DNA from 2 places in the Limosilactobacillus allomucosae genome. Region 2 is predicted to be linked to the other one. Evidence: riboswitches for the same ligand, from Rfam matches in the RefSeq annotation. Region 2 holds a riboswitch; the other holds the start of a gene.

Region 1 (16,002 bases), 820 kb from region 2:
CTGTAAAACATTGAGATCGCAACGCCGGCAATCGATCCTAACATGCCGATCATAATCACGGCCTCGCCCAGCTTGCCAAACTGCTGACCAAACGCCCAAGCCAGCGGTGCGTCTGCGTTGTCGATTCGATTGCCAAGCATCCCGATTGCCACGCTCATGGTAACCATATAGATGACGGCAACGCTAATGACCACGCCAATCAAAAGCTTTGGCAGGTTCTTTTTGGAATTGTGAATGGACGATGCCTGTACCGGCAAAAAAGAAAATCCTGGAAACATAAAGAAGATCAGCATAAACGCATGATCAAAGTCATCAATCGAATTATGAACCGCAGCATTAAAGTTGCCCGGCTTGACGTAAAAAATCCCCAGCACGACAAACAATCCCAAAACTGCCAGCTTCAAGACCGTTGAAAAGTTATTGGCCCAAGTTGATGCCTTTTTACCCAGCAGCCGGATCGTCAATAAAATCAGAATCATTCCCAGTCCAGCCCAGCGATAGACCGTAATCTCGCTTAATCGCGGCAGCCATGGTCGCAGCCCGCGTAAAAAAGCCGCGATCTCGGTAGCAATAGCCGCGGCGCCCTGCAGCCAGGTAAACAGCCCGATCTCAAAGCCCCAAAATCGGCCAAACTCTTTGTAGGTATAATACCAGCCCGCGCCATTCCCCGAAAAGTGATGCGCCATCTCGGCATAACAATAGGCCATTGCCAAGACTGCCAATGCCGCCAGCAGAATCAAGGCCAGGCTCCAGTTGCCGGCATCCTGAAACAGCACGCCAGGCAATAAAAAGATGCCGGACCCGACCATGCTGTTGATCCCGAATAAAAACACCGAGGCAAAGCTGATTTTGCCCGCTTGATGATTTGGCATGTCCATCCCCCCTTTTTAATATAATTATAATAAATCTATCACTGAATTGACTGCTTGATAAGTTTTCAAAGATAAAATCGTATGGCTAACGACTTTATTGATTGAAATTGATCATCGCGTCCCATTGAATTAATTAAACCTTTCTAAATTTGAATTTTCTGCTATACTAAAAACTAAGTTGAATATTTTTCCGCACTAGGGGAGTCCATGTTCTGGACTGAGACGCGCGCAGTGACGCGTAAACTCTTTGAACCTGTTAAGTCGATGCTTGCGAAGGAAAGTGCTTCTTCTTTTTGAATTGGAATCAACCAGATCCGCGAGCGTTTTAACGAGTTCGCGGATTTTTTATTTCAGCCAATCAAAGGAGGAATTCAAATGAGTCTGATTGCACAGCTGCGCAAACAAAATCCGGTCGTCTTAACGGTTGCCAACATGGTTACGCCCGCTGATGTTGCCAATGGTTTAAACGTTTTAGGCGCTTCGCCAATCATGTCCAAGGCGCCCGAAGAAGCCGAAGACATGGTCAAGATTGCCCAGGCCGTTACGATTAATCTGGGAACCGTTGAAGCCGCACAAAGAGAAGAGATGCTGGCGGTTATGGATGCCGCGCAGTTTTTAGAGGTCCCAGCCGTTTTTGACCCGGTGGCCTGTGCCGGCAGCGCCTACCGTACTCAGGTCGCCAACGAGCTTTTGAGCAAGTATCACTTTGCCTGCATCCGCGGCAATGCCGGCGAGATTGCTGCGTTAGCCGGGATTGACTGGCAAAGCCACGGCATCGATGCGGGATCTGGTGATGGTGATCTGACCGCCATCGCGCAGAAATGTGCTCAAAAATACCAAACCGTTGTTGCAATGACTGGAGCCGTAGATATCATCACTGATGGTCAAAAAGTCATCAAGGTTCCGTTTGGCTCGCCGCTATTTGCCGTTCACGTGGGAACTGGCGACATGCTTTCCAGTATTATCGCGGCCTTTATCGGTTTGGGCGGCAGTGTCTTGGAAGCGGCCGCCACGGCTTGCAAGGTATTTGCCTTAGCCGGCCAGGCCGCGGCTAAAAAGACCCAGATGCCAAGCCGCTGGTATAACATGTTTTTGGACAATCTTTACCAAGCCGATGATCAATTGATTGCAGCCTGGCAAACCGAATTACAGAAAGAAGACTGAAGATGATCAATGAATTTCCACAAGCCCTTTCGATTGCTGGCTCTGATTCAGGTGGCGGCGCGGGCATGCAGGCAGATCTAAAAACCATGCAGATGCGGCATGTTTTTGCCACGACTGTTTTAGTGGCCATTACGGCACAAAACACGCTGGGGGTTCAAGACGCCATGCCGCTGCCAAAAAAAATCATTGATGAGCAGTTTGCCTCCTTAAACGCCGATTTAAAGATCCGGGCCTGCAAAACGGGCATGCTGGCTGACACTGAAACCGTTGAAACCGTCGTCGCCAATCTTAGACAATACGACTTTGGACCATTGATAGTTGATCCAGTCATGATTGCCAAAGGCGGCGCGCATCTGTTGACCGATGAGGCAATCAGCACGGTCAGGACCAAGCTGCTTCCCCTCGCCGATCTGGTAACGCCCAACCTGCCGGAAGCAGAGGCACTGGCTGAAATGACGATCAAGAACAACGCCGATATGAAAGAAGCTGGACAGCGGCTGCAGGCTTTAGGCGCCAAGAACGTCTTGGTTAAGGGCGGTCATTTTAATGATCAAAAACAGGCCAGTGACTTTGTATTGCTGGCTGATGGATCAAGTTTTTGGATGAGCTCGCCCCGGATCGACACCAAACGCACGCACGGTACTGGTGATACGATCTCTGCCTGCATTACTGCCGAGCTGGCTAAGGGCGTGTCGATGGAGAACGCGATTCGTATCGGCAAGGCATACGTGGAAGCCACGATTCGCGATGGCATCCAGGTTGGGCACGGGCACGGTCCTTTGAATCACTGGGCAGTCTAGGAGGTCCGTATGCAATTTAGAGAAGAAATGCTTCACTGCTATCTGGTTGGCGGCACCCAAGACGTCAATCATGATCCAAAACAGTTTCTAAATGACGTATCAATCGCAATGGACAGCGGCATTACCGCCTTTCAGTATCGCGAAAAAGGTACCAGCCAGCTCAACCAAGAACAGCGCGTGCAGCTGGGACTGAAGCTGCGCAGACTTGCCGATCAGCATCATATTCCGCTGATCGTTGATGATGACGTTGAATTGGCCCAGGCAATCAACGCTGACGGCATCCACGTTGGTCAAAAGGATCAGCGTGTCGAACAGGTCTTAGCCGCGGTTGGGGATACTATGTTTGTCGGCTATTCATGCAATCAGCCAGCACAGATCGAGCATGCTAATCAGCTGCCGGTGGCCTATGTTGGCAGTGGTCCGATTTTTCCAACCAACTCAAAAAATGATGCTGATCCAGCGATGGGACTTGAAAAACTGCATGAGCTGGTCACGCTAAGCACCCATCCAATCGTGGCCATTGGCGGCATTACCGAAGCCAACATGGCTAAGACGCTTGCTGCCGGAGTCGCTGGTCTTTCAATGATCTCGATGATTCTGCAAAGTGCTGACATTCAAAAAACCGTTCAGCATATCAATTCTTTATACTAGATCAACCAGGTGAAATTTTTATGAACGACGCAAAAACCACTAAATTTTCTGAAAAACTGCATCAAGCAGCTGCACCACTCTGGCAAAAAAGCATTCACCATCCATTTATCACTGAACTGGCCAGCGGCAAACTGCCATTGGCAACCTTTCGCTATTATCTGACGCAGGATACCAAATACCTGACCGCGTTTGAAAAGCTGCACGAAAAAACCGCCGCCCTGCTTCCTCAATCACAGGGCGCGCTGCTCTTAAAGCTGGCCAACGGTTCCGGAGAAGACATTCAGCGCAGTCCAATGCTGCAACAGCTCAAGCTCAGTCCAGCAGAGATTCAGCAAGCTCCCATCGCTCCTAACAACTACGCTTACATTACCCATATGGAACATCAGCTGAACGTTGATCCCGCTGCTGCCGTGACCGCTCTTTTGCCCTGCTACTGGCTTTATGATGAGATTGCCGACTACTGGAAAGATCAGACCAGTCCCGTTCCCGTCTACCAAGCATTTTTTGACAGCTATCAGACAGTCGGTTTTGATACCAGTACTCAACAGCTGATCGGCTTAGTCAACGAACTGGCCGCCAACAGCAGTGAAACCGTCAAGCAACAGATGATGACGGCCTTTTTGCGCAGCAGCAGCTATGAGCTGGGCTTTTGGCAAATGGCTTATACTCACCAGACCTGGGCCGACCTGGCTGATAATTAAGCAACAGATATTTAAAACGCTGGATTGCATCTGACAACCCAGCGTTTTTTTAATGTTTTGCGACCGCGCTGTTTAACTCTTTGCGGTCTCCCAAATAGATCAAGAAAATGATTGGCACGATGATCAGCATGACCGGGTAAAAAGCTTTAAGCGGCAGATACTGGTCAATCAAGCCCCCTAGAACCGGTCCCAGCGTCATCCCAATGTCAACGCCCAGAAAAAACGTTGAACTGGCCAGTCCCTGTTCTCCTTGTGGCGCCAGCATCAGGGCCGTTGACTGACAGACTGAGTAGATGATGCCATATCCCATTGCCATGCCAGCGGCCGCCAAAGCCATTTCCCAATTGGTTTTCATAATTGACAGCATGATCAAATAAAAAACATTGGCCAATAAACTGACGATCAGCCATTTGCCGAAACGAACCGTGTCGAATTTAGTACGCAGACAAAGCCGGATTACCAGCAAAACGGCCGCATAGATCATAAAGTACGCGCCCACGGCAACCGATAAGTGACGCTGCTCAACATAGGTCACGATATCAGCCTGCGTGGCAAAGTAAGGAATTGCAAACAGAGCCGTCATGGCCGCAACTGGCAGCGCGCTTTTTTGAATGATCTTGATTCGGCCGGACCCATTTGAGCGCAGTTTCTTTACCGGCACGGAACGATCACTCACAAACTGAACGATCACTGCAACCAAAAGCGCCGCCGCGGCCGAGACGATAATGGCAGGCCGGTAGCCGATTACGTGATACAGATTAATGGAGACTGCCGGGGCAAACGCCATTGCCAGTGCATTCATGATTCCATACAGTCCCATCGCCTCGCCAACATGCGACAATGGCACCAAGCTGGCCAGCCAAGTCGTCATGCAGACGGTGCACAAAACGTACCCCGTCCCGTTGATCAAGCGAAACAACATCAGCAGGCCACTGTTGGGTACGAAAATATAGCCAGTCACACCAATAAAGCTCAGCAGGCCGCCCCAAGAAGCCAGCCGATACTTTGAGATTCGGTCCGTCAGATTACCGGCAATTGGTCTGAGAAACATTGCCACCAGACTCATCATCCCTGCGATCACACCGGCAAACGTGCTGCTGGCTCCCAGTTTTTGCGCATAGCCATTAATCAGCGGATTACAGTACATGTTGCTGAACATAAAGCAAAAAGACGCAATCATGACTAAAATCACGTCTTTGGTATAGATTGATTCTCGCTTTGCCAAAATGCCACTCCCTATAAATTGATAACATTTTCTCATTATACTCTAATAATCAACGTAATAAAAGAGCACCGCCGCTTTTTGCGACCGTGCTCGGTTTTTAATATTTAGCTAGGTATTCATCGACCGCTTCGTGAAAATCGTTTTCCAGCTCTTCAAAATCGCGGCCTTCATATAATACCAGGTGACGAACGCCAACGATATGGCCAAAGAGTCCCTGCTTGCCGCTCATTTGCTCAACCGTGCCTTGTTGACCGCGATAGTTAAGCAGCAGCTGGTCTGGTTGGCCTGATTTGGCATTTTGACGATTCTTCTCGTCGGTTTTCTTGCCAAAATAGAATGCACCTGGCAAAGCAACCACCAATGCTCCTAAAACGGCCCAGCCATCATCAACGGCCGTCGCGACTGGCAGACTGGCTAAAGAGGATAACGCTGAAGCAGTGCTTTCCGTAGCATCGATGCTGGCTGCCTTCGCGGGTACCGCCACCAGCAGCAGACCAAACAGGACCAGACTAAACATCATCATGCGAGTTTTCTTCATTGTTATCCCCTCCTTGAAAATAAACCATCTGATATCCTACCGTTCCATCATAACATGTTTCGTAACGTTTTAGCAATCGTTTCCAAACCAGTGTTTAAAAGATGTACAACGTTATACTTTTTGGGGCATAAAAAGACTGATGCACGGTTAAGCACATCAGCCATAAATTGTCTTAAAGCAGCTTCATAACCGCGGCAATGCTGGAGTAGGCCATAAAAGCAACCACGATCCAGCCCGTCCAAGTCAGCCAAGCCGGATGATGATAATCGCTCCCCATGATCTTGGACCTGTGCGCGGCAACCAGCAGAATACCCAAGGCGATTGGCAGGATAAAGCCGTTCAGCGCGCCAACCACAACCAGTACCTTGGCCGGCTGACCGATGAAATAGAAGATCGCCGTGGCAAAAACGATAAAGCCGATCGTAATCCAGCTGCGGAACTGATCAAACTTGGCATTGCCCTTCTTGCTGACGGCATAGTCCAGAAATGAGACCGAAGTAAACGTTGAGCCTAAGACAGAAGACAGGCCGGCCGCGATCAGGACCAGGCCAAAGAACTTGTAGCCAAAATTACCGGCCGCGTATTTAAAAATCGAAGCCGCGGGGTTGGCCGGATCAAGCTTGTAGCCAGCCGTTACCACTGCCAGACCAGCCAAAAAGAGCATTACCCGCACGATTGATGCCAGCCCAATCCCCGTCAAGGCACCTTCATTAACGTACTTGATGTCTTTTTGACCACTGGCACCGCCCGCCAACAGACGGTGACCACCGGCAAATGAAATGTAGCCTCCAACGGTTCCGCCAACGATCGTCAAAATCGAGTAAAAGTCAATGTGGGTTGGCTTAAACGTATGAACGACCGCGGTTTGGTAAGGCACCTTCATAACGCACAGAATGTAGATCAAAACCAGAACAATGATGGCCGCCAACACCTGAACCGTGCGATCAACGGCTTTAAGAGCATCTTTAATTACCAAGACAATAATTGAAAAGATACCAATCAACACGGCCCCGGCTTGCGGCGAGATGCCAAACAAAACATTGAGCCCTAAGCCAGCCCCGCCGACGTTGCCAATATTGAAGAACAAGCCGCCAATCGCCACCAGCGCACTCAGCAGATACCCCAAGCCCGGAAAGACCTCGTTAGCAACCACTTGCGCGCGCTTGCCGGCAACGACGATAATACGCCAGATGTTCAGCTGCACGACAATATCAACTAAAATACAGATCAAAATGGCAAAACCAAAGTCAGCGCCTAATTGACCAGTAAAGGTAGCTGTTTGGGTCAAAAAGCCGGGACCGACTGCCGACATGGCCATTAAGAAAGCCCCGCCGATCGCAGCCGCGCGCAGTTTTTTGTCATGAGAAACCGGCAGCTCAGATGCGCCATTCTTATTGTGCTTTTGCATAGACATCTTCCTCTCTTATGTAATAACCGTTAGCTGCTAAATTAACTATCAATCATCAACCAGCGTATCAAGCATGGCGCGGGTCAAAAGGCGCGATTGCAATTGCTGCGTCCTTAAGCGCCGATCGCAGTGCGCGGACGATTGCCAATGCCTCCTCATTGTCGCCGTGAACACAGATCGTATCGACTTCAAGCTCAACCCGCTCGCCAGTAATCGCGGTTACGGCATGCTCTTTTATCATGCCAACCGCACGCTCAGCGACTGCCTGCGGATCATGGAGCACTGAATGCGGCTTGACTCGGGGCACCAGCGTCCCATCAGCCTGGTAGGCACGGTCGGCAAACACCTCGCTGGCATAGGGCAGACCGACCTCACGCGCAGCCACGATCAATTGACTGCCGGCCAGACCATAGATTGGCAATTCCGGATCCACCCGCTTGATGCCACGACAGATTGCAAGCGCCAATGGCAGATCCTTGGCTGCCGCGTTATAGAGCGCCCCATGCGGCTTAACGTGATGCAGTCGGTGTCCCTTGACGAATCCCTGCAGTGCCGCGACCTGATAGGTAATCATGTTCTCCACGTTTTCCAGCTGCATGTCCATTCTGCGGCGCCCAAAACCCACGCGATCTGGATAGCTGGGATGAGCCCCAATTGCCACACCGTTTTGTTCAGCAACTGCCACCGTTTTGGCCATGACGTTTGGATCACCGGCATGATAGCCACAGGCAACGTTAGCCGAGGTAATCAGCGGCAGAATCTGATCATCATTTCCCAGGACATAATGACCAAAGCTTTCACCCAGATCACTGTTTAAATCAACTCTCATTTTGCTGCTCCTTTCTTGAATCGTTCTCATTCATTTGTCATTGCTTTTTTTCTGCAGATCATCAAGCCAGTTGACCGTTGCCGTTAAGCGTTGGAACGATGGCTCTTTTAGAATCTGAGCCAACAGTCCGAGGTTGGTTTGAATTCCGGTAATCACCGTTTCATCAATCACTGCCTGCATCTGCTGCAAGACTCGCTGCCGACGATCGCCATAAACGATGATTTTAGCGATCATGCCATCATAGCTGTTTGGGACGACATAGCCTTGATAGATTGCCGTATCAACCCGGACGCCCTGACCACCTGGCAGATGCAGTCCGGTGATTCTGCCCGGCGTCAAGGCATTGATGCGGCATTCAAGGGCAAAGCCATGCGTGGCAACCAATTGCGGTTCTAATTCAGCACCAGCCGCCAATCGCAGCTGCAGCTCAACCAAATCAACATCGGTAATCATTTCGGTAATCGGATGCTCAACTTGAATGCGGGTGTTCATCTCCATGAAGTAGTAAGAGCCGTCATGATTATATAAAAACTCAATCGTGCCCACGCCTTCATAATTCAATTGCGCAACTGCATCAGCCGAGCGCCGCAGCATCTCATCACGAATCCGCGCGGGCACTACCACGGCCGGAGCTTCTTCCATGACTTTTTGATGGCGTGCTTGAATCGTACAGTCCCGTTCACCCAGCGCAATCGCATTGCCATAACGATCGGCAGCAATCTGCACCTCGATATGCCGCGGGTTGGCCAGATACTGCTCCAGATACATCTGACCGCTGCCAAACGCGGCCTTGGCTTCATCTTGAGCGACCGTAAACTTGGCAGCCATCTCATCCGGTGAATTAACGATCCGCATGCCCTTGCCGCCACCACCCGCACTGGCCTTAACCATAATCGGATAGCCAATCTCCTGGGCCTCTTGCAACGCTTCAGCTAGACTATCAATCGTCGTGCTGCTGCCTTTAACGACTGGCAAGCCGGCTTTGGCAACCGTCATGCGCGCCTGTTCCTTGTCCCCCAGCAGCCGCATCACATCGCCGCTTGGACCAATCAGCTTGATGCCATTTTTCAAGCAGGCGTCTGCAAAATCGGGACTTTCCGACAAAAAGCCATATCCCGGATGAATCGCGTCAGCACCGGTTAACTGAGCCGCGGAGATAATGGCGGCAATGTTGAGGTAGCTGGCATTGACGTTATCGGGTCCGATACAGACGGCTTGATCAGCGAGCTGAACTGCCAGCGACTTGGCGTCAGTCTCTGAATAAACGGCCACCGTCGCCAGTCCCAATACTCGACAGGTACGAATGATCCGAACCGCGATCTCGCCTCGATTGGCTACCAGCACTTTATGAAAGGGCCATTTGCTGACGGAATTATTTAATTTGAATAAGCGGCTGGTCATATTCAACCCCCTCTTCATTGTTTACCAAAACCTTTTCAACGATGCCGTCACGGTCAGCAACCACATTGGTAAAGACTTTCATGGCTTCGATCACCCCGACGACATCGCCCTGCTTGATATGATCGCCTGGCTTGACGTATGGCGGATCCTGCGGCGACTTAGCCGTGTAGAAGACCCCAATCGTTGGCGCGTTGATCGTATTGCTGCTGGTAACGACTTCTTTAGGGGCCATGATATGATGACTGGGATTGCCATGCTGCGGGGCAACGCTGACTGGCTGAGTAAACGATTCACTGGCTGAGCGCTTGACGCAAATTCGTTCATCGCCTTTTTCATACTCAAGTTCGGTCAAATCATTTTCCTTGAGCAGCTTGATGAGTTCTTCAATATTCTTGGTATCCAAATCAATCACTCCTTAAAAAGTCGTTGAATCCGCTGGCTGGCTTCCCGCGTAATTCCATATGGCATTTGATAGCGTGCCTTTTTGATGCGACGATGCAGTTCTTTTAAGGCTGCCTGCTGCTGTCTAAGCAGTTCCTGTGCGGCATCCAATTCAATCAGTTCAAATTCAATCCGCTGCTTGGGGCGACACTGTACCAGCTTGGCCAGATCTACCGTGGCGACAACCGCCAGCAATGGATAGCCGCCAGTTGTCTGACGATCAGCCATTAAGACAATCGGTTCGCCATTTGCCGGCACCTGTATGCCCCCCATTACCGTTGCCGATGAGAGCATGCTTTCCTGTTTAGTTTCCATAACGTCGCCTTTTAAACGATAGCCCATGCGATCAGACTGGTTGGTTACCGTATACGTGCCTGATAAAAAGCGCTGCTGATCTTCTTCAGCAAACTTATCCCACTGTGGTCCCTTTAAGACGCGAATCTTAATCGGCTGTTCTAGATCTGGTAATTCAGGCAATGGTGCATGACGATGATAGTAGCTGACCAAAGTGGGCTTGGCTTCGATTGGCAGACGATCACCGCTGAGCAGTGCCCGACCGTTCAAGCCACCCAGCTTTAAACGCAGCGTGGTCGAGCGGCTGTCCAGCACCAGTGGCAGATGCAGACCACCTGCTACTGCCAGATAGCCAATTCGTCCTTTAACGGCAGGACCGATTTTTAAAACGTCTCCCGTATGTACCTGCAGGCAGCGATATCCTTTGACTGGCTGATCGTTGAGCTGAGCATGAAACTCGGCTCCCGTTAAGGCAATGAACGTTGTGGCCATGAAACGCAGCGTAGGCCCAGTCAGCGAGAACTCTAATGCGGCCGCGTATGGCGAATTGCCTACCAATAAATTGCCAACCTGCAGCGCCTGCTGATCCATCGCTCCCGAAGCCGGAAAGCCATTGATCTGATGCATTGGCCGGCCCAGGTCCTGAACGGTGGTCTGTAGGCCTGGTTCGATCACGTTAATCATCGGCATCTGATGTCACCGCCTTTACTTGATACTTGCCAAGCCGATCAGCCAGCTGGATCCTTTGAAACTCTTCTTCGTCAACGGCAAAGAACCGAACACTGTCCCCGGCATGATAAAAGCTGGCTGGATTTTTTTCGTCATAAAGCTTGAGCGGCGTCTGCCCAATAATGCGCCAGCCGCCTGGTGAAGCCACTGGATAAAAACCGGTCTGCTCGCCAGCAATCCCAACGCTGCCCGCCGGAATCTCCAGGCGTGGCTGTTCTAGACGAGGCATGGCAATCTTTTGGTCGACGCTGCCCATGTAGGCAAAGCCGGGTAAAAAGCCCAAAAAGTAGATCAGATAAGACTGGGCGGTATGCTCTTTAATGACTTCAGCCGTGCTTAGACTGGCAAAGCGCGCCACGTCTTTTAGATCCGGACCATACTCGCCGCCATAGCAGACTGGGATCAGCCAGGTCTTGGATGGCGGCAGCGGTGCGTTCATCGATTCTTCAATCAAGGGCTGCAGCTGCTGTTTCAGTTCAGCAAAACTGATCTGGCTGCCGTCAAACGCCACGGCCAGCGTCCGATAGGCTGGAATAATCGTTTTAACCGCCGAAAGATGCTGTTTTAGAATTCGTCGACCAATCTGCTGCAGATGACGATTAACGACTGGGTCAATCCGATTGGCAAACTCAATCGCCAGCGCTTGATCACCAACTGGTATAATCTGATAACTGGTCACTGAACATCCCCCCTTTTTATCAGTGACTTAAAATTATTAAATCAATCATTATAGAACGATTAGAGTAATTTTTATGCTATTTGAATCGTCCAAACTTGTCAACCTTGCTTATATTCACAGCTCTTCCACAATCTCACTTTGCTTTTTCAAACACGGCTATTCACTAACTTTTTCTTAATAAAATAAATCAAACCATGCTATAAATTAAAAAAATTAAGAATTTGAATATTTCAAAAAATTTTCCATTTTAAAAAAACAGCGTTATGCCAGACCGTCAAAAGCCCAGCATAACGCTATCAAATATTTGTAAATATTAAAATCAATCAGCCAGCTGGTTTACCAATCAGTGATTCGGCATCCTGCTCAAGCAAACATCGCGCTGCTGGCTGAGTCAGTTCATTATCAATTCAAGAATCGATGTACTAGTCAAACAGTTTCCAGCATCATTTAAGAACCGTTTTGAATCTTTCCGCTATTCGATCCTAAATTCATATCCGATTGACCAGGCTATTTTTGCCGCCGTGGCCGACGACGAATTACATACATGCCTGACAGCCCGATCAGCGCCGTTCCAAGCAATGCCAAGGCCGATTTTTCGTCATTGCCGGTTTGTGGCAGCGCGGTCTGGCTGGCTTCTTGTTCGGTTGACTTAACCGCAACCGCGACTGGAGCCGTCTGATCCTGACCATTAACGATCTTTAATTGCGGAGCTGCCGAATTGTCGACCGTAATTTCCTGGCTCTGCTTTGCATCAGCTGCTGAACCATTAGTATTGCCAGTATTTTCGGTATTAGTCTGACCAGTTTCGCTGTTCGCTGGCGTATCTGGCACAATAGGATGCAGCAAGGCTTCAGCTTCTGCCGGCGTCAGGTAGTTTTTGCGATCAGTAACTGGCGCCTTGATCAAATTGCCGGCATTGGTTTGATCAGCAATGTAATTCATAAAGACTTCCGTATCCGCGCCAATCACTGCAATCTGATTGGTACCCTTAAAGGCCGTAAAACCGTCACCACCGCCAGCTAAAAAGTCGTTGATGACCACGCGATAAGTCTTGTTCATGTCTAATGGCTGCCCGTTTTCATCATAAGCGGCCACTACGCGATATGGCTGGTTAGGATCGTCACTGTCAGTGTAGTAGTACTTGAGACCAGCAATCTGCAGATAATACTTTTGATCTTCATCATACTGCTGATTTAAGGCGTCAATTACCTGCTGCCCCGTCATCTCGACTACCCGCAGAATATTGCCAAATGGCTGAACTGCCTGGGCAGCACCCCAAGTAATCGTACGGTCGGGTTCAACTACCAGATCAGCCCGCACACCACCAGTATTAGTCATTGCAAAGTCAGCATTGACACCCAGTTTTCTGGCTTCGGCCAACTGTCCATCAACTACCAGCTCACCAGCCTGGTTTTCCCGAGTTGGCGTATTATGCAGACGGCCGGTGATGGTTGCTGGCGTTGCTGCCTCCCCAATCTTTTGGTTGATGACTGGCGCCACTCGCTTGGTAGCATCCTCGACGATTCCCGCAACGGTTGGGTCGCTGACGGCAGCCGGATTGTCTTTTTCTGAAAGGACCGGGAAGACATGTGAGACGATGCTGTCAGGCGCAAAGTCGTTAGTCGCCGGATTGATGTAGCCAATAATGTCATCATAAGCCTTACCAGTATAGATGGCCTGCACCAGTTTGACTGAACCAACCGTGGCATTGGCATACTGATGAGAGTGCCCAGCCAGATAGATGTCGACAGAGTTGTCAGGATCGATCTGGTAGAGCTTTTTAATAATATCAACCGCCGTGCCCTTGGTTTCGCCATTCTTGGTCTCTACCCCGGTATGTGCCAAGACGACGATCGCATTGACGCCTTGATTGCGCAGAATTTTTTCATAATGAGCAATGGTTTCGGCTTCATCAAGAATCTCATAATCCTTGTAGTTGTCATAGAGCGTCAGAATCGGCAAATCGGTCGTCTCAATGCCGATAAAGCCGATTTTAACGACCTTGTTATCACTAGTATGAATTTCCTTGATGATGTATGGCTGAAAACCATATGGAATCTCGCCATAGTTATCATCAGTCTTAGTGCCCTTGAGAATCACGTTTGCCGTAATAATGTTGATGTCTGAGGCTTCATGCGGGTAGGCCATTTCAGCATCGTTATACTGCTTGGTTGGCTGGCCACCGGTTACGATCCGGTTAAATTCGCCCAGTCCCTCGTCAAACTCATGATTACCCAGCGTACCATACTCAATGTGCATTGCCTTGAGTGCATGCATGGTGGATTCATCCTGCAAAAGTGCCGAGTTGGCCGGTGAGGCGCCGACCATGTCACCAGCTTCAACACGAATCGTTGTCCCCGCTGGATTGGCCGCCTTAAAGTCGCTCTCAGCTTGATTCAAAGAGCCAGCCAGTCGTTCTGCCGTCCCCGTATTTTGATAGGTCTGATCGCCAATCTGAGCGGTGCCGGTATTGGAAAGCCCACCATGAAAGTCATTGATCCCTAGAATTTGAACCGGTACGTATCCTTGATATTTAGCAGGATCCGACCAATCAGTAGCCTGCCCCGGCTGACTGGCCGTATCAGGATTGGTCACCACTTGAACGGAACTGGCTTGACTAACAGGCGCTGTCGCAGCTGCATCATCAGCACTGACCGGCATTGCCGACATCGTTAATCCTAAAATTGCCGAACCAAATAAATAGATATAATTTCTTTTTCGCATATCTTAAATTCCCCCAATAGTTAAATCTAAGCGCTTTCAATCTAACATAAATCATTAACTCCTGCACTTGATTTAAGTAAGCTATCGGTTAAAAAACAGCTGTTTATAGCGGAAATCAGCATTTAAAATTTATTTTTTTATTTAATTATATTAATTTTTTAAAGTTTAACGCTTTATTTATTTTGATGATTAGCCGTTACTTTTTTCGCTTTTCTAAATCTAAATTCGCGCTATAATTAATATTGTGAATATTCAAACAATCGGAAGGTGAAATCATGTCAGAAAAAGTTTTTGTTGCCCATGTAACACTAAGTTGGGGCGAAAAACGCGACTACCTAATTGCCAATGACGTAGAGCCAGGTCTGCAGCATCGGTTGGATACCTATGGCGACAGTTGGAATGAAGTAATGCAAAATGCCCTGATGAACGTCCCAGTAGCACCATATCTGCCAAGCAACTCGGTTCAGCCGCCGATTGCCACGGCCAAGGTCAGCAATGTCGAAGCGCGTGATCTTGGACCAGAGGAAGAAAAGCTGCAGCGGACTCGCAGCCAATTCATCATGGCCGCCATGTGGGAAAAACAGTCTGCTGAGACCACTGCCAACTTTTTGCACCACGACTACGACCAAGCCAGCCAAGCCGAAATTTTTGCTGATGTCGACTATTGGGTCAACGGTACCAAGCATCCTGATGTCTGGGCTCATACCAAGCAGCTGATTAGGGACCAGGAAAAGCGTTTAAGTGAAGAAACTGCTAATCAAAAGGCATAAATACGAAATTATCCCGATCACGATTAAAAACGGTGACCGGGATCTTTCTTGCGGATGAAATTTTGGGCTATTGGCATTCAGAAATGTTCCGATGATTTGATTGATTCCGCAGCTGGGGCGACTCATTGATAGTTCAGTTAGCCGTTTCTGCAACTGGGGCGACTCATTGATAGTTCAGTTAGCCGTTTCTACAGCTGGCACGACTCATTGATAGTTCGGTTGGTAGTTTTCGAAGCTGGCGCGACTCATTGATAGTTCAGTTAGTCGTTTTCACGGTCGGTGCGACTAAATGATAGACAGATTTCTGCTCAATCTAATCATTAATCCGTGGTTGATAAGATGTCAGCAGCAAATTTACCTACTATTTTGAATTTTTTAGCCAATCGTAGGTAACTGTATAATCATTTTTCCGAAATTTACCTACTCTACAGAATTTTTGCTTTAATAGTAGGTAATCTTGCATATTTGGAGTTCAAACGGCCTAAGCCAAAACTGTATAAAACCATATTTTACCTACTATTTTAATTTTTTCGTCGATTTATAGGTAAAGTTAGGGGTGCCAAACTCAATATACAAAAAGTTTTACCTACTATGCATCCATTTTTCCCCGATCGTAGGTAATGACTTTTCTATCATATATGTTATGCAGTTCCCTTTTGCATATTTATATTTCTTTCTGATCAATAATGCTTCTACTGTCTAAAACTACCTTACCCACGTACTTAAGCGGCATCATCATCCATGTACTTAAGCGGCATCATCGCGGAACATTCCTG
Region 2 (16,002 bases):
TGCTTCGTCAGCTGCCGGGCTATAATCTTTTGCGGGGCGCACTGGCAGCGATGCATCGCGTCAAGCGTCTGGAGCTGGCTGATTTTTTAGCGACCATGCCGGCTGAGCATCCCCGTATTGCCGTCCTTGAGAGCGTAGTCAATCCAGCCAATATTGGTGCGATTTTCCGGTCAGCAGCGGCTTTGGGCATTGATGGCGTCATCGTGACCAGCGACTCGGCAGATCCTTTTTATCGCCGGTCTTCGCGCGTGGCAATGGGAACCGTTTTTCAAGTGCCTTGGACCTATGTTGATGCCAAAACCTGGCAGCATGCTGGTATTGATCTGCTTCATCAGGCCGGATATCAGACGGCGGCCATGGCATTGCGGCATAATACCATCAGCATTGACGATCCTAAGCTGACTGCCGTGGATCGTCTGGCGATTATCATGGGTTCGGAAGGTCCGGGGCTAAAGGAGACAACGATCGAGCAAAGCGATTTTACGATCAAGATTCCAATGGCTCCAGGAGTCGATTCTTTAAACGTTGCGGCCGCCTCAGCCCTGGCATTTTGGGAACTGGGCAATCGGATTGCCGAATAGCGACAGTATTCAAAAAAACGTCCATTCATGTTTTGAGAATGGGCGTTTTGAGTTTACAGGTCAATAATTTGATAGTCGAATCCTTGAGCTTTGATGAATTTCATCAGATCGGCCGCTGAAAGAAAGATCGTATGCGTATTGATGTTGGGATGGAACGTTAATGGAATGTTTTCATCCAGCATGTCTTGATCAAAGTAGATCTGAATGTTGTGAGCCGTGTTGTTCATAATGCCAAATGGCGAAACGATGCCGGCCTCAAGTCCCAGCTGCTCTTCGATGTCACTGTCATGAGCCATTGAGATGCGCTTAGTGCCGGTAAGCTCTTGAAACTCTTTAAAGTCCATGCGCTTGGCATCGTCCATGATCACCAGGTAGAAGTTTTTCTTTTTATCCTTTAGAAACATCGATTTGGTGCGGACGCCGATTTTACCAGCGATATAGGCATCGGCTTCTTCAGTGGTCTTAGCGGCGGGATGGTCCACCATTTCGTATTTGATGTCCAGTTTTTGCAGCTCGTCAAGCAGTTCTTGGTAGGCAATTGCAGAACCTTTAGTCATTGTTAACAATCCTTTCAGTAATCGCTTTCTTTATTATGCTATATGTTACATCAATTTTGACAGAATTTGAATTGTGTCAGATTATTTGAACGGTTCCGCGATTCTGTCAATCTTCGTTGGGAAAATTTCGTTAGGATATAGTCAATAAATAAATTAGGAAGTGAGTTTGAATGACTGAATTTTCAATTACGACAACGATCAACGGCCAGATCTATACTGAAGAACAGCTGGAACGCTTGAAGTACGAACGGGCACTGCACGTTTTGCATGAGTTCAAACGATTAGGCGTTGACTTGAAAGATGAGGATGGAAAAGTATATTCTGATACGGATCTAAACTGGCTGGAACCGCAAAAGGCAATGCGTCTGCTTGAAAAAACGCATTATGCAATAGGAAGCGAGCAGACGATGAAGATCATGAAGCCGGTATTTGAAGATTCTGCCAAACGCTGGCATGAATTTAATCAGCGGCCGATTGAAGAACAGGGCTGCTGGCTGGGAGTGACACATTTTGACATTAAGGGCTTAACCATGCCGCAGGTTCAAAAGGCTATGGCAACAATGCAGAATGGAATGACGCCGTTTAAGATTATGCCTGAACATTATGGCGTGGCAGGCGAGATTGCTACTGGCCAGACGATTATGGAGACTTTTGGCTGTTTTGGCGAACCGGTCTGCACGCACGGGATAGGTTCACAAACGATTCCTGCTTATACTCGAGCAAAGCGGCACGAAGACTATCCGCTGGTACTGGCTGGAGAGGTCCATCTGGCTGATAATAATGAAAATATTCATGTGGGTGCTATTCACGAGTTTAAACCAAATTCAGAGGGCCTAGAGATGATCTCAACGTTCTTCTGCCCCAAGGATGCTCCGCAGGCAATTGCCAAGGGACATACGATTCACTTTGCATTAGAGGTTGGCGGCATGATGAAACTGGCAGCCGGTGTAAAGTAGCATCAGTATCAAAAGCAGTTAAATAAACGGATTTTACAAGGAATGCAGATAAGCGAAAAGCTGAAATCAGTCCGGCAAGGCTGACTTCAGCTTTTTTTGACATCTTCTTTTTGTGAAAGAACCATTATCTGTTGGATAAAGCGGCGCAGAAAATCGGCCAGTTCGTCGATTGAGATTGCGTCGGGATGATAGATCCACCAGTGAATGATACTCATCCGAGCGCCGTTAGTAGCCTCGTTAAGCAGTGCGAGCTCGATTGAATTATTAGGGTGTGTCAGTGCATGCTCGTATTCCTGTGCCATTGGCAGAAAAAAGCGTCCCAGCTGATATTGAAAATAAGGATCGCCATTTGGTCCCATCAGTAGCTTAAGGGTAGGAAAATGCTGCTGAATATGAGTTAGTTTCACTATAAGCAGATCGTGGATTTTCTGTGAATCGGCCAGATTGCCAATTGGAACAGTCATCTGCGGAAGTTCGTTGAATAAGCTGTTTTCAACGTCTGAAAGTAAATCGTATATCGAATCATAATAGGTGTAGAAAGTTCCGCGACTGATGCCGGCAGCTTTAGCTAATTGGCTGACTTTTATCTGATCGTAGCGCGTTGATTTCAACATTTGCAAAAAGGCTGTCTGAATTTTTTGTTCAGTAGTAACTTTAGCCATGGCTTACTCCCTTCTAATCATTTCATCTTGATGTCATATTAATTCAGCTGGCGTTCTCGGTGCAATAAAAAACGCTGTCAATATTGGATTGACAGCTGTTTTTTAGTTTAGATGATTATAGATGAATCTCAGCGACTAGTCAGCCAGCTTACCGACTACTTGCAGCTTGCCTAAGACGCTTTCGCCATGAGGAGCATGAGCAATGGCCGCGGTGGCATCAGTGCCGGCCGTAACGCCATGGTGCTTGCCGCCTTGCCATGCTGACACTTCAGTTACGTCATAGACCGTGCCCTTAACGGCAACATAGGCTGGCTGACCGTTTTGACCATTGAACTGCTTTAATTCGGCTAAGGTAAATGTTTTTTCCATTTGCTGATTCCTCCTTAATGAGAAAACGATTGTAGCTTGATAACTGAATTGTACAAGAGAACATGGAAAAAAGCCAAATAACTGCCCCTAAATAAATATTAAATTTTGGCAAAGCGACTGATTGGCTGCCAGGCGGCTTTTAAGATCACCCAGGCCAACAGGCCGCCAACGATGGCACTGACTGCAAAGCTGGGGACGAATAAGAAAAGCGATCCTTTAGCACCCATCAGCAAAGCAGCGATTGGATAGGAAACCAGCGCGCCAATCAAACCCGTGCCGATCAATTCGCCCAAAGCTGCCAGCCATATCTTGCCAAACCGCTTAAACATCCAGCCGCTCAGCCAGGCGCCAAAGATGCTGCCAGGATAGGCCAAAAGCGTCCCCGTGCCTAAAAGATTGCGCACGGTTGAGGTCAAAAGCGCCTGCACGACTGCCCATTCCGGTCCCAAGACCACGCCAGCAACAATATTGATCAGACTTTGCGTTGGTGCGCATTTGGCCACGCCGATGGGAAATGAGAACATGCTGCCGCCACAAACGGCCAGTGCCGATAACACAGCGGTCAGCACCAGCTGATAGGTCCGTTTTTTCATAAGGTTCCTCCTAAAAAACTTTTTAAAATCGTCTCAAACCAATAAAAAAACTCTTTCCCAGTGCCGAGAAAGAGTGCTTAATCATTAATCAAAAGAACGTGACGATGCGGCCACGCCAAATTAAGCTGTCTCCCTCCGCTAGTACTAACTAGATCAGGTTATGTGGGTATTTCTCAGCCAAATCAATGGCACCCCAGACAGAGTCATTTTATTTCAACTACTATTTAACCACTGCAGCACCAGGGTTGACAAGTGGCGATGGCACTGCATTCATTGGTCGATAGATAAAGTATTTAAGTAATTTTTGAAATAAGGATTGCCTTTTAAGAAAAATTTGGTATTATCTAGTTAATCACTTAAGTAACTAACTAAAACATCTGTTGCTTTTGGTACTTTTGTCGCATTGAAATGGATTTTTGAGAAGTAGAAATTGGGGAAGATTATGCAAAAAATAAAACATTGGGTAAAAAATCACCGCAAGACAACGATCGGCACGGCAATCGTTTTGGTTTTGCTGATTGGGATGGGGATCATCAATAAAATCAAGCAGAATAAGGCCGCGCAGTCTTCACGCTATGTCGTTGCCAAGGTTGCCAAAACAACGCCTTTGACGCTGACCGGGACCGTTGCCGCCCAACAGCAGCAGGTCTTGAGTCTGCCATCTGGCAAGGTGCAGTCGATCGGGGTTGCCAACGGACAAAAGGTCAGTGAGGGTGATCCTTTGGTAACGACCTACAGCGAGAGTGCCAATGAAGAACTGACCGATGCCAAGCAGGAACTGGCCAAGGCACAGCGCAACGTAACGGCACAGCAAAACAATGTCAGTGCGGCGCAAAAGGATGCGGCTGCGCAAAGCGAGGATGGCACGGCTTCTGGATCGGCCAGCAGCGTTGCCCAGGCCCAAGCCAGTCTGGCCGATGCGCAAAGCGACGTTACGGCAGCTCAAAACAAGGTCAACACGCTGAGTCAAAAGGTCACCCAGACTTTAACGGCACCATTTGACGGTACGGTTACGGTTGACGATACCAAGCAGGATGCACCGGTAATCACGATCTACTCCAACGATCTGAAGTTTAAGAGCAAGGTATCAGAATATAACTACAGTAAGCTTAAAACCGGTCAGGAGATTCACGTGCGGGCACTGGCAACGGGCAAACAGGCCGATACGACGATCAGCTACCTGGCCACGGTGCCGACCACGAACTCGCAAAGCAATGGTGCCAGCTACGAGGTTGACGCCGACTTGAGCAGTGAAGACTTTATGGATGGGCAGACGGTCAAGGCTTCAGTTGCGCAAAACCAGCTGCGGATTCCAAAGTCCAGCGTTAAAAATGGGCAGGTCTACGTCGTTAAAAACGGTAAGGCCAAGGCAGTTGCCGTTAGCGGTAAGCGGGTCAACGAATACTTTGAAGTCAAAAGCGGCGTCAAGGCTGGTCAGCAGATCGTCACCAACCCAGACAGCAAGCTGCATAACGGGACCAAGGTGAGCGCTGATGACAATGATTAGACTGGAACACGTCAACAAGTACTATGGTCAGGGTGCGACTCGATTTCACGTGCTGCATGATATCAATCTGCAGGTTGATGCCGGTGAACTGATGGCGATTATCGGGGAATCAGGGTCTGGCAAGTCGACCTTGATCAATATCATCGGTTTTTTGGATGATGATTTTGAAGGAAACTATTTTTACAATGACCAGGCGATCCATGATTATACGCGGGCGGATTTTGCCAAGCTGCGCAACCAGCACGTGGGGTTTGTCTTTCAAAACTTTAAGCTGATTCGCGACATCAGTATTGCCGAAAACGTTATTCTGCCCTTGCTGTACGCGGGAGTAGGTCGGCGGCAGGCCAAAAAGACAGCGGCCCGGGTTTTGAGTCGCGTTGGTCTAGGGGGGTATGATGACAAACTGCCCACTGAGCTTTCGGGTGGACAGCAGCAGCGGGTCTCAATCGCGCGCGCCATCATTGCCAATCCTGATTTCTTGATTGCCGATGAGCCAACGGGGGCTTTGGACACGAAAACCAGTCAGGAAATCATGGACCTGTTTAAGCAGCTCAATCAGACTCAGCATACGACCATCATCATGGTGACGCATGATCCACGGGTTGCCGAGCAGTGCGAGCGCGTTGTCAAGATCATTGATGGCCGAATTGTCGACGATCGAAAGGTGGGAGCAAATTGAGAAATGCCGAACTCTTGCGCAGTGCTCTGCAATCGCTAAGAGCCAACCCCAAGCGCAGTTTTCTGACGACGATTGGGATTACGATTGGGATCGCGGCGGTAATTACGATTTTGGCACTGGGAAATGGGGTCAAAAAAAGGCTCAGCGACGAGTTTAATACGACTCAAAACGGTGAGCAGTATACCTATCTTTACTTTACGCCCAACGATTCGCAGTCGGCTGCTTCCGGATTTACCGAAACGGACTTAAACGCGATTGAGGAACGATTTGGCGCCAAGGTGAAAAAAGCCGCGATCTCGCATGAAACCAACAATGCTTCCGTCTCGCCGCTGGTTGGCAATGAGCGGGTCAACAACGCCACGATCTCACTGCTTAAGCGGCCGACCAGCAAAATTTCCATTATAGCGGGCCGCAATCTTACGACCAATGAGCTTTTGACTGAAGAACCGGTTATTCTGATGAAAGAGTCGCTGGCCAAAAAGCAGTATCAGACGGTTCAAAATGCAGTCGGCACTTCAGTTTCGATTGGAGATCACGACTATCGCGTGGTCGGGGTGTATCGCTCACAGACCAATACCTATAATGACAACAAGTACGGCGCAGATCTGATTGGCGGCACCAAGCTGTTTTATTCGGGAACCACGGCGACAACCGGCTATGGCATTAAGCTGACGTTTTATCAAGGCGCCAATGCCGGTAAGGTTACCAAAAAGATCAAGAAGTACATGGAAAAGAAGGGAACCAGCGCGCATGATGGTACCTACATGGCAGTCGATGCCGGTGCGGAACTGACCAAAGTCAACAACATGATCACCGGTTTGACGGCCTTTATCAGTGCCATTGCGGGGATCTCGCTGTTTATTGCCGGGATTGGGGTCATGAACATGATGTACATCTCGGTTTCTGAGCGAACGCAGGAAATCGGGATTCGGCTGGCAGTTGGGGCCGCGCCTAAAAACGTGATGGCCCAGTTCTTGTTAGAAGCCATCGTCTTAACGGTCGGCGGCGGGTTGCTGGGCTTTGTCATCGGCTGGCTGCTGGCGGGCATAATCAGTAATTTCATGCCTTACCACATTCATGCCGTCGTAACCTTGAATTCGTTCCTGCTGGCATTTGGGGTCTCAGCTTCAGTCGGGATCATCTTTGGGATCTTGCCGGCTAAACAGGCTGCCAACAAGAACCTGATCGAAATCCTGCGCTAGTCAATCTTTATTGAAAAGCGGCAGTTTAAAGAAACCATTAAAGGCACGTTGTCAAGCTTGGACTTGAACAGCGTGCCTTTTTGGTTTGTGCCTGTAAAATTAATTTTCCTGACGATGGTAGTTGCCAAGCAGCCGCAGTGAGGTCGTGTAGTTTTTCAGTTCGGCCAAAGCTTCGGTAATCCGCGGGTCAGCCAGATTGCCATCCAGGTCAACATAGAAATAGTATTCCCATGGGTTGCCCAGCAAAGGCCGCGATTCGATCCGAACCATGTTGATAGCATGCTCTTTAATGACGCGCATGACTTCATAGAGCGTGCCGACCTCATTTTTCAAGGTAAAGATCAATGAAATCCGATCAGCATCCGGCAAGATTTCAGGTGCACGGCCAAAAATGATAAAACGCGTGTGATTAGACTTATCGTTTTCGATGCTGGGTGCTAAGACGTCCAGATTATATAATTTGGCTGCTTCAGTCGAGGCAATCGCGCCAACTGCCGGATCCTGTCTTTCAGCGGCCATTTTAGCTGCCAGTGCCGTATTGAGGCATTCTTTACCTTGAATCTGGTGCGTGGCTAAAAACTGGCTGGTCTGCAAAAGGCCCTGGGGATGCGAATAGACTTCCTTGATGTCATTAAGCTTGGCGCCTTTAACGCCCAATAGGTTTTGGGCAATGTAGATGGACTGCTCGCCAACGATGAAGAAATGATACTTGTTGATCAAATCGTAGTTGTCATTGATGGCGCCGGTTGAGGAATTTTCCATTGGGACGACGCCATAGTCGATTGCGCCGTTTTGCAGTGCCAAAAAAACGTCTTCAAACTTAGGATAGTTGCGACTTTCAACCTGGCCAAACCATTGATGCATGGCCTGAGAAGAGAATGATCCCGGGACGCCTTGATAGCCAACGGTAACCCCGGTTCGCTGCGGTTGTGCAATCATAGATAATTCCTCCGTAATCTAAAAAATTTCTTCTAATCTTAGCTGATTGTCTAAATTATGACAACCATTACCGGATTAGTTAGTGGTGCTTGTTTGGGAACATGCTAAAATAGACGGGTCGATAAAAGGAGATTTTTATGAAGATTATCATTGCTCCGGCTCGGAATATGAAAGCTGATCCGGATTCATTGCCGATTCAAGGCTTACCGCAGTTTTTGCCGCAAACGGAAACGATTTTAGATTATCTGCGCAGTTTAAGCTATGACCAGCTCCATCATCTTTGGTGGGACTGCAGCGAAAAAATTGCCATTCCCAACTATCAATGGGTGCAGCAGATGGATCTTTACCATCAGCTGACCCCGGCGCTGCTGGCATTTACCGGCCTGCAGTACCAGCGGATGGCTCCGGGAGTTTTTGATGAGGCAGCACTTGGCTACGTTCAAGACCACTTGCGCATCTTGTCAGGCTTTTATGGCTTATTGAGGCCGTTTGACGGGATCGTTTCCTATCGCTTGGGTATGGGTGATCGAGCCAAGGTTGCCGGGACCAGGAATCTATATGAGTTTTGGGGCAGCAGACTGGCCGATGAGCTTTATGCACAAGACGAGCTGGTTTTGAATCTGGCGTCCAAGGAATATGCCAAAGCAGTCATTCCGTATGTCAAGGGCAAGCGTCAACTGGTCAGCTGCACGTTTGTCAAAGCAGAGCATGGCCGCTTCAAGACTCAAGCCACTCGGGCCAAGATCGCGCGGGGCAACCTGGTACGCTATCTGGCTGAGCGGCAGGCTGATGATCTGGCAGTCGTAAAGCAGTTTGATCTTGGCTATCATTATGATGAGCAGGCATCGACGAATGATAATTTGGTTTTTGTAGCAGATTAGGATGGGAAGAGAGAATTGAGAACAGAGAAGTCAAGTGACAGTCGCGCGCTGGCAATTGCAACGATTGTCATGGGAATTATTGCCGGAGCCAGTTCCGGTTTGTTAAGCATTGTTTTGGACGCAACGGAAAGAGTATTTTTTCATTTTACCGAAACCAACGCGATTCCGGTCGCATTTTCAGCCACGCCCTTAAACCGGCTGCTGGCACCGATTATTGGGGCTTTGATCGTATCAGTCGTCTGGTACTTTATGCAGCTGCACTACCGACCAGTTAAATTGGGCAAGGCCGTTGATGGCGAAAAAATGCCAATGGGGGCCACGATCATGCACGTTACGGCCCAGGTGTTCTATGTCGGGACTGGGGGATCCATCGGTCGGGAACTGGCCCCAAGAGAAGCCGGCGCAATGTGGGCCCAGTCATGGATCCAATTGGGTGATCAGATTGGCTGGCTTAAGCTGGCTCCAGAAGACCGCCGCCTGCTGATTGCCGCGGCAGCCGGGGCCGGTTTTGCCGGTGTCTACATTGCACCGATTACAGGAGCGATGTTTTGCCTGGAGATTCTCTATAAAAAGATTGATAAAAAAGCCGTGATCGTCAGTCTGACCATGGCTGCGATTGCAACGATGGTCGGTGCAATCGTCAAAGGCTGGCAGCCGTATTATCTGGTGGCGTCACGTCAGTTTTCGTTGCGCTTGATTCCCTTTGTAGTGATCGTGGCACCGCTGATGGGCTTTTTGGGTACCTGGTATAAACGGTTGATTGGCCGCGCCAGTGCACTGCGCGTGAAGGATCGGCGAATTTTTGTCACGATGCCGCTGGCTGGGGCGCTGACGGGTGCCGTTGCCTGGTTTTTCCCAGAAATCATGGGTAATGGCCGGGGCGTGGCCCAGATGGCAATCAACGTGACCAGTGTTTCTCATTCGGCAGTTGCTTTACTGCTGTTCGGCTTTTTTGCCAAAGGGCTGGTTACTTTGGCAACGATCAGCGGTGGCGGCTATGGCGGGACACTGACGCCATCGATTGCCATGGGTTCGTCTTTAGGCGTGCTGTTAGGGATGATTTTTATTCAGGCAATTCCTGGCGAACCGTTGATGCAGTTTGCCGTCTTAGGGGCAGCCTTTTTCTTGGCAGCTACTCAGCAGGCACCTTTAATGGCAATGTTTATGCTGTTTGAAGTCTGCCATTTGAATTTTTCGGCGCTTTTGCCATTGGGGATGGGCGTGGCACTAAGCATGGCGATCTCCAGCTGGATGCAGGCTAAAAAAGCATAAAAAAGAAAGGACAGTGCTGATGAAGTTTAAGCGAGTGGATGCGCCGCTGATCCTTGTGGTAATCGCGCTGGCAGCGATTTTATCGATTGTTTTGGCCGTTGTCTGGCATCAATGGCTGTTTTGGCTGGTGACGGTTTTATTATTGATCTGTTTGGGGCTGTATTTGAATGCATCATGGCGCGGCAAGGAGCAGATTATTGATGAAGCAATCAAGTATCTGCATCTGTCTTCTGATGCACAGGTACTCGATCTCGGCACTGATCAAGGGAATGTGCTGGTAAAGCTGGCCAAGCACTTGGCGATTCCAGGACATGCAACTGGCGTCGAAATTGGGATCAAATCAGATCAGTCAAATAAGTCACTTGCTCATGCCAAAGCCTGTCTTCAGACCGCTGCGATGGCAGATCGCGCTTCAGTGCAGGCAGCGGATATATTGAATCTGCCATTTAATGATCACCAGTTTGATGGGGTTTTGATTTGGATGACGCTGCACAAGGTCAAACCGACAATCAATCGCGCTCGTGCCGTTCAAGAAGCAGCTCGGACCTTAAAAAGCAACGGTACGCTGGCAATTATTGATTTTAAGCATTTTGATGAGTACCAAAAGATTTTAACGGGGCTGGGCTTTCATGATATTACGGTTCACCAGTGCGGCGTCAACGGCTGGTGGGGTGGTCCATGGCTAAGTACTAAAATCTTATTGGCCAAGCGTTTCTAGCCGCAAGCTGGCAGTTGCGCTGATGATTAAAAATATTGAAAATAAAGCGTTCAGCGGGTTTGAGGAACGATTGTCGCCTGTTGAGCGTTTTTTATGATCTTTTTTAAAATGCCGGTTGTTCTTTGGGAATGAAAAGCTTATCCTTATTCAGTATGCACTCGACAGGGAGGAAAGATTTTGAACAAGAGAACGAAAGGCATTCTGCTGGCCGTTATGGGAGCTTCTTTTTGGGGAACTTCAGGCGTTGCCGTGCAATATCTGTTTGGCGAAACGACGGTCAGTGAGTTTTGGCTGGTGGGGCTGCGGCTTTTAGGAGCTGGAACGCTGCTGCTGATCTTGGCCAGGCTGACGGGAAGATCGTCGACCAAGGCATTGTTTAGCAATCGTCATGACGTGCTGCAGCTGGTTTTATTTGCCTTTTTTGGGATGGGCATGTCGCAGCTGACTTATTTTGCGGCCGTCAAATACAGCAATGCCCCCACGGCTACGGTGATTCAATACTTGGCGCCAGTCATCATTATTGGTTATACGGCGGCGGCCCAGAAAATGCTGCCGCGCCGAATCGATGTAGTGTCGATCATTGTAGCCTTGGTTGGAACGTTTTTATTGGTGACTAATGGCAATCTCAATCATCTGGCATTGTCGCCGCAAGCATGCTTTTGGGCGCTTTTGGCTGCGCTGGCCAACGCAATCAGCACGATGGCACCTGGGCGACTGTTTGCCCGCTACGGCACGCTTAATGTCACGGCCTGGTCGATGCTGATCTGTGGCGTTTGTTTTATTCCGCTGTACTTTATCATGCCAATGCCGGCGTTAAAACCGTTAGACGTGGCCTTGATCGGCTGGATCATTATTGGCGGTACGCTTTTGGCCTATACGCTCTACCTGGCCAGCGTGCAGTATATCGATCCTAGTACGACAGGAATGCTGGGAGCTTTTGAGCCATTGGTGGCAACGATTCTGGCGGTGGCGCTTTTGCACACTCAATTTGGTCCGGTCAATATCTTGGCCAGCTGCCTGATTATTTTGGCAACTTTCCTGCAGATGATGCCGCTGCAGATCTTTTCGCATCGCCAGTCATTAAACTAGGCCAGATTAACGTATAAAACAGCAATCAGCGTTCAGACTGGCTGTGATCGATTTTGATCGCTAACTGCCGATACGGAATTTTAAAACTGACGATTGGATAATCAAAACAGAAAAGACGATGCCAGAACCGGCACCGTCTTTTTTATCTTAATGATGAACTATCGCTGTTTGGCGTTGGCTTTAGCTTCCATCCGCAGAATACTGCGTTCCTTAAACAGCAGGTAGATCAGCAGACATACAGCTAAGCCTGAAGCGGCGTAGATCGTAACAGCACTGGCTCCCCAGCCGTATTGTCCGACCAGATGACCGATCAGAGCCGTAGCCGCCGTTTCGCCAAAGACATATTGGAAAAAGCCCATAAAGCCGGTGGAAAGACCGACTGCATATTTTGGCACGGCTTCGTTGACCATCAATCCAACCAGCGTCAGCGGAGCATAGATCAGACTGCCCATGATAAAGAGCACGGCAACGATGACGGCGTGACTGCTGCTGGTAAAGTAGGCAATCAGGCACATGATCATGCCAATCACGCAGGCAAAGCAGACCAATGCCCGGCGTCCCTTCAGCATGTCGGAGATCGAACCCATGATGATAACGCCTGGGACGGCTGACAGTTCAAAGATCCCAACCAGCCATTTAGCCCAGTCAACGCTAAAGCCCTTGGTTGGCAGGTAGCTAGGAATCCAACTCATGATCCCGTAACGAACCAGGTAGATGGACATCGAGGTTAGAGTAACGGCCCAGACCACTTTATTCATCAAAATATCATGAACGAAAATCTGCCACAGCGACTGGTTGGAAAGTTCTTGAGCCGTAGACTGGCCACTTTCCGTCAGTTCGATCTGGCCGGTGTATTCGGCAATGTTTGGCAGGCCTTCAGTTTCTGGACGCTCGGAATTGATTAATAACATTAAGGTAGCGATAATAGCAGAGATTACCGATGCAGTCAGAAATACGGCCGTCAAAGAGCCAGAAAAGACGAAGGTTGCCAATTGAATGCAGGCAACGCAGGCAAACGCTCCGGCATTATGTGCTGATGACCAGATGGCATACATTACGCCCCGGTGCGTTTTTGAGAACCAAAGACTGATCTCACGCTGACAGGCAGGAGCTCCCATCGCCTGGGTTACGGCAATCAGCAGCATTAAGAACAAAATTACGTAAAAATTATGCGTAAAAGCAAGCAGCGCGTTGAACAGACATGACATATACAGTCCAAAAGCCAAGAAACGCTTAGTGTTGGACTTGTCTGACAAAGCCCCCATGAAAAGCTTGGCAATCCCGTAGCCAATCCCAAAGGTAGACAGGATCAAACCAATTTGACCAATCGTAAACCCATATTCTTTCATGATCGGCTTCTGCTCAGTCGTAAAGATCAAGCGAATGATGTAGTAAGAAAGGTAGGTAAAACAAGTCGCCAGCAATACGCCCAGCTGTTTGCGCCGGTAGACCCCCTCAATTTTGTCTTTGGGCACTTTTTGGGCAGCATCGGGTGACGGTTTTAAGAAATTAAACATATTATGACAATCCTTCCCAAATCATCAGGCCATCCGGAAGACCTGCTTTGATAAATCGAATTGAAACCGGTTTCAACAAAAGTAGTATAAAACAAAAACAAAATTTTGTGGCTAATAAAGACAAACCCGTAAAAATGTTAAGTTAAAGGTCATAGATAAGCTAATTGTTAGCGCAATCGCTTGCAATAATTAAGAAAAAGGTGCTAAATGATTATTTAATTTATGAAATTGGACTAAAAATAAAAAGTTGTATAAATAATCGTAAAATATAGAAAGGTAAAACGTTGGGAATAAAAAAGCCGTGCTGTGAACTAATCACCATGGTGTGTACCCAAAAAGTTGGAATTGAATATTAATTACTTGTAAACTGAATAAAAATTTTTCTTAGGCAACTAGCCGTGCTTCATATTGAAGTGGGGTCAGGTTGCCTAATTTTGTTTGTATCCGGCGGTGGTTGTAGTAGTCAATCCACTCTTCAATGGCTTGAGTTAAGTCTTCTTGATTGGCATAATCAGTGTCCGGCTTGATCTCTGCTTTAAGTTTGCTAAAGACGGTCTCGCAGGCGGCGTTATCCAGACACGTTGCTCGATGGGACATGCTTTGACGAATCCGACCATGCTTTAATAAGACTCGCCAGGCACGATGCTGATACTGCCAGCCTTGATCTGTATGCAGAGTTAATTGATACCCAGTGTGCGGTAAAAGATCGATTAGCTTGCGCAAAGGCTTAAGGCTGAATTCCAGGGTTGGATGCGTCCCGATTTCCCAAGTCAGAATCTGGTTGGTTGCCAGATCCTTGACAATTTCCAGATAAACCTTACTGCCGTCCTTAGCCTTCAATTCAGTAATGTCGCAGACCATCTTTTGATATTTGCGATTGCTCATAAAGCGACGACGGATTACGTTTTTAGCCTTCTTACCCGACGGACCTTTGGAAGAATCGTACTTGCGGCGGCGTTTGCTGTATTTCGTACATTGAAGGCCCATCTCACGCATCAAGCGGTAAATTCGCTTGTGATTGGGCAGTGGACGATTAATAATTCGGTAGTAGTCACGCACCTGCGCGCTCAGTCGACGAACGCCATAGTCGCCTTCAAAATATTCAAACAGGCCCTTGATGACGGATTTAAGCTCTTCTTCGGCTTCATTAGGGTGTTCAAATTTGGCCTGCCAATACTGGTAAGTTGACATAGAGATTGGCAGTGCTTCAATCAGGTCTTTCAAACGATATTTTGCCTTGAGGTCATAAATTACTTGGGCAAGTTCTTTTTTGGATGCTTTCTCAAGGCTGCCAATTTTTTTGAGGCATCGAGTTGAATCTTTAAGGATAAGTTCTCTTTTTGGAGAAGCTGATTCTGTTTTTTTAAACGTTGAATCTCTTTCTCGTGATTTGAGCTCATGTTTTGATTTCCTTCCTGGTCGTAGTTTTAAGAGGGCCGGTGCTCCATGTTCGTTGTACTGACGCTCCCATTGATAGACAGAGCCTGATGAACGAAAGCCAAAGTGGATACAGGTCTCTGGAATGGAAGCTCGGTTTTGTTGTTTCCACTTTACCAGATTTAAGCGGAAATCCCCAGTTACGGTTGGTGGATTCAATAGTTTTTCCTTGCCGAAACGTGCATAAATACCCACGCAGATTTGAAAGTCAAGCTTTGCAATCCCGTATTTGCGAGCGATCCCCCGCAGTGAACTTGCCGTTGTACAGTACTCTTCAATTGCCTTGATCTTAGTCTCTATGCTGATTTTGGTCATAAAAATACCCCCAAAGTTGTGTTTCCAACTTTGGGGGTACGGGTCACCAGCGCGGCTTTGAAGATTATTCAGTTGGCTGCTTTTTGCCATTCAGACCATTGCGGCAGAGGTAAACGATGGCGGCCAGAACTAAGACGCCCGCGCCAACGATTACTGAGATGCGCGTATCAGGGTTGATAAACATGAAGACAACGATCATGATCAGCATTGCAAACGCAAAGTAGTTTGAAAATGGATAAAGCGGCAGTTTAAATGGATGATCCTGCATCAGTTCAGGGTTATGCTGCCGGAATCGCAGTTCAGCCAGCAGAATCACAAACCAAGGAATCATCCCCGGTAAAACGGATGAACTGAAGACAACGACGAAAAGATCGGCGGTTGACTTGCTGAAGTATTCGGCGAAGATGTCTAAGACAAAGCCGATCAGAATCCCGCCAGAAATTCCCAGAATTGCCGCATCGGGAACCACGTGTTTGGAAAGTCTGCCAAACAGGCGTGGAGCATTACCTTCGTGCGCTAAGCGGAAAAGCATCCGGCTAGAACTGTAGATTCCTGAGTTGGCACCGGATAAAGCGGCCGTCAAAACTACAAAGTTAATGATTGAAGCCGCTGCGGTAATGCCGACTTTGGCAAACGTCTCAACGAATGGCGAGCCGACGCTGTCCAATTGATTCCATGGGTAGATCGTAACAATGACGAAAATCGCGCCGACATAAAAGATCAGAATT

The links. A riboswitch is a leader RNA that binds a small molecule or an ion and turns the genes downstream of it on or off. The one in region 2 is predicted to bind thiamine pyrophosphate.
Region 1: linked by a shared signal. The riboswitch ahead of thiM (hydroxyethylthiazole kinase) and the one ahead of thiW (energy coupling factor transporter S component ThiW) in region 2 are both predicted to bind thiamine pyrophosphate.

What each region holds. Positions count from the first base shown of each region.
Region 1 covers NZ_CP154878.1:1,334,676-1,350,677, forward strand. The annotation lists gene ABC765_RS06330 (APC family permease) at 1-872, opposite strand, end outside; TPP riboswitch at 1,060-1,168, shown strand; gene thiM (hydroxyethylthiazole kinase) at 1,248-2,036, shown strand; gene thiD (bifunctional hydroxymethylpyrimidine kinase/phosphomethylpyrimidine kinase) at 2,039-2,836, shown strand; gene thiE (thiamine phosphate synthase) at 2,846-3,487, shown strand; gene ABC765_RS06350 (TenA family protein) at 3,508-4,188, shown strand; gene ABC765_RS06355 (MFS transporter) at 4,238-5,413, opposite strand; gene ABC765_RS06360 (hypothetical protein) at 5,511-5,951, opposite strand; gene ABC765_RS06365 (NRAMP family divalent metal transporter) at 6,124-7,359, opposite strand; gene ABC765_RS06370 (5-oxoprolinase subunit PxpA) at 7,427-8,188, opposite strand; gene ABC765_RS06375 (acetyl-CoA carboxylase biotin carboxylase subunit) at 8,219-9,589, opposite strand; gene ABC765_RS06380 (biotin/lipoyl-containing protein) at 9,561-10,001, opposite strand; gene ABC765_RS06385 (biotin-dependent carboxyltransferase family protein) at 9,998-11,014, opposite strand; gene pxpB (5-oxoprolinase subunit PxpB) at 11,001-11,732, opposite strand; gene ABC765_RS06395 (bifunctional metallophosphatase/5'-nucleotidase) at 12,240-14,456, opposite strand; gene ABC765_RS06400 (hypothetical protein) at 14,732-15,226, shown strand.
Region 2 covers NZ_CP154878.1:2,152,311-2,168,312, reverse strand. The annotation lists gene ABC765_RS10155 (RNA methyltransferase) at 1-581, shown strand, start outside; gene ABC765_RS10150 (prolyl-tRNA synthetase associated domain-containing protein) at 635-1,138, opposite strand; gene ABC765_RS10145 (hypothetical protein) at 1,309-2,094, shown strand; gene ABC765_RS10140 (TetR/AcrR family transcriptional regulator) at 2,181-2,756, opposite strand; gene ABC765_RS10135 (cytochrome b5 domain-containing protein) at 2,892-3,125, opposite strand; gene thiW (energy coupling factor transporter S component ThiW) at 3,224-3,718, opposite strand; TPP riboswitch at 3,832-3,924, opposite strand; gene ABC765_RS10125 (efflux RND transporter periplasmic adaptor subunit) at 4,161-5,225, shown strand; gene ABC765_RS10120 (ABC transporter ATP-binding protein) at 5,218-5,904, shown strand; gene ABC765_RS10115 (ABC transporter permease) at 5,901-7,106, shown strand; gene ABC765_RS10110 (prephenate dehydratase) at 7,206-8,045, opposite strand; gene yaaA (peroxide stress protein YaaA) at 8,183-8,926, shown strand; gene ABC765_RS10100 (chloride channel protein) at 8,996-10,198, shown strand; gene ABC765_RS10095 (methyltransferase domain-containing protein) at 10,218-10,916, shown strand; gene ABC765_RS10090 (EamA family transporter) at 11,094-12,005, shown strand; gene ABC765_RS10085 (MFS transporter) at 12,164-13,522, opposite strand; gene ABC765_RS10080 (IS3 family transposase) at 13,907-15,274, opposite strand; gene ABC765_RS10075 (amino acid permease) at 15,339-16,002, opposite strand, start outside.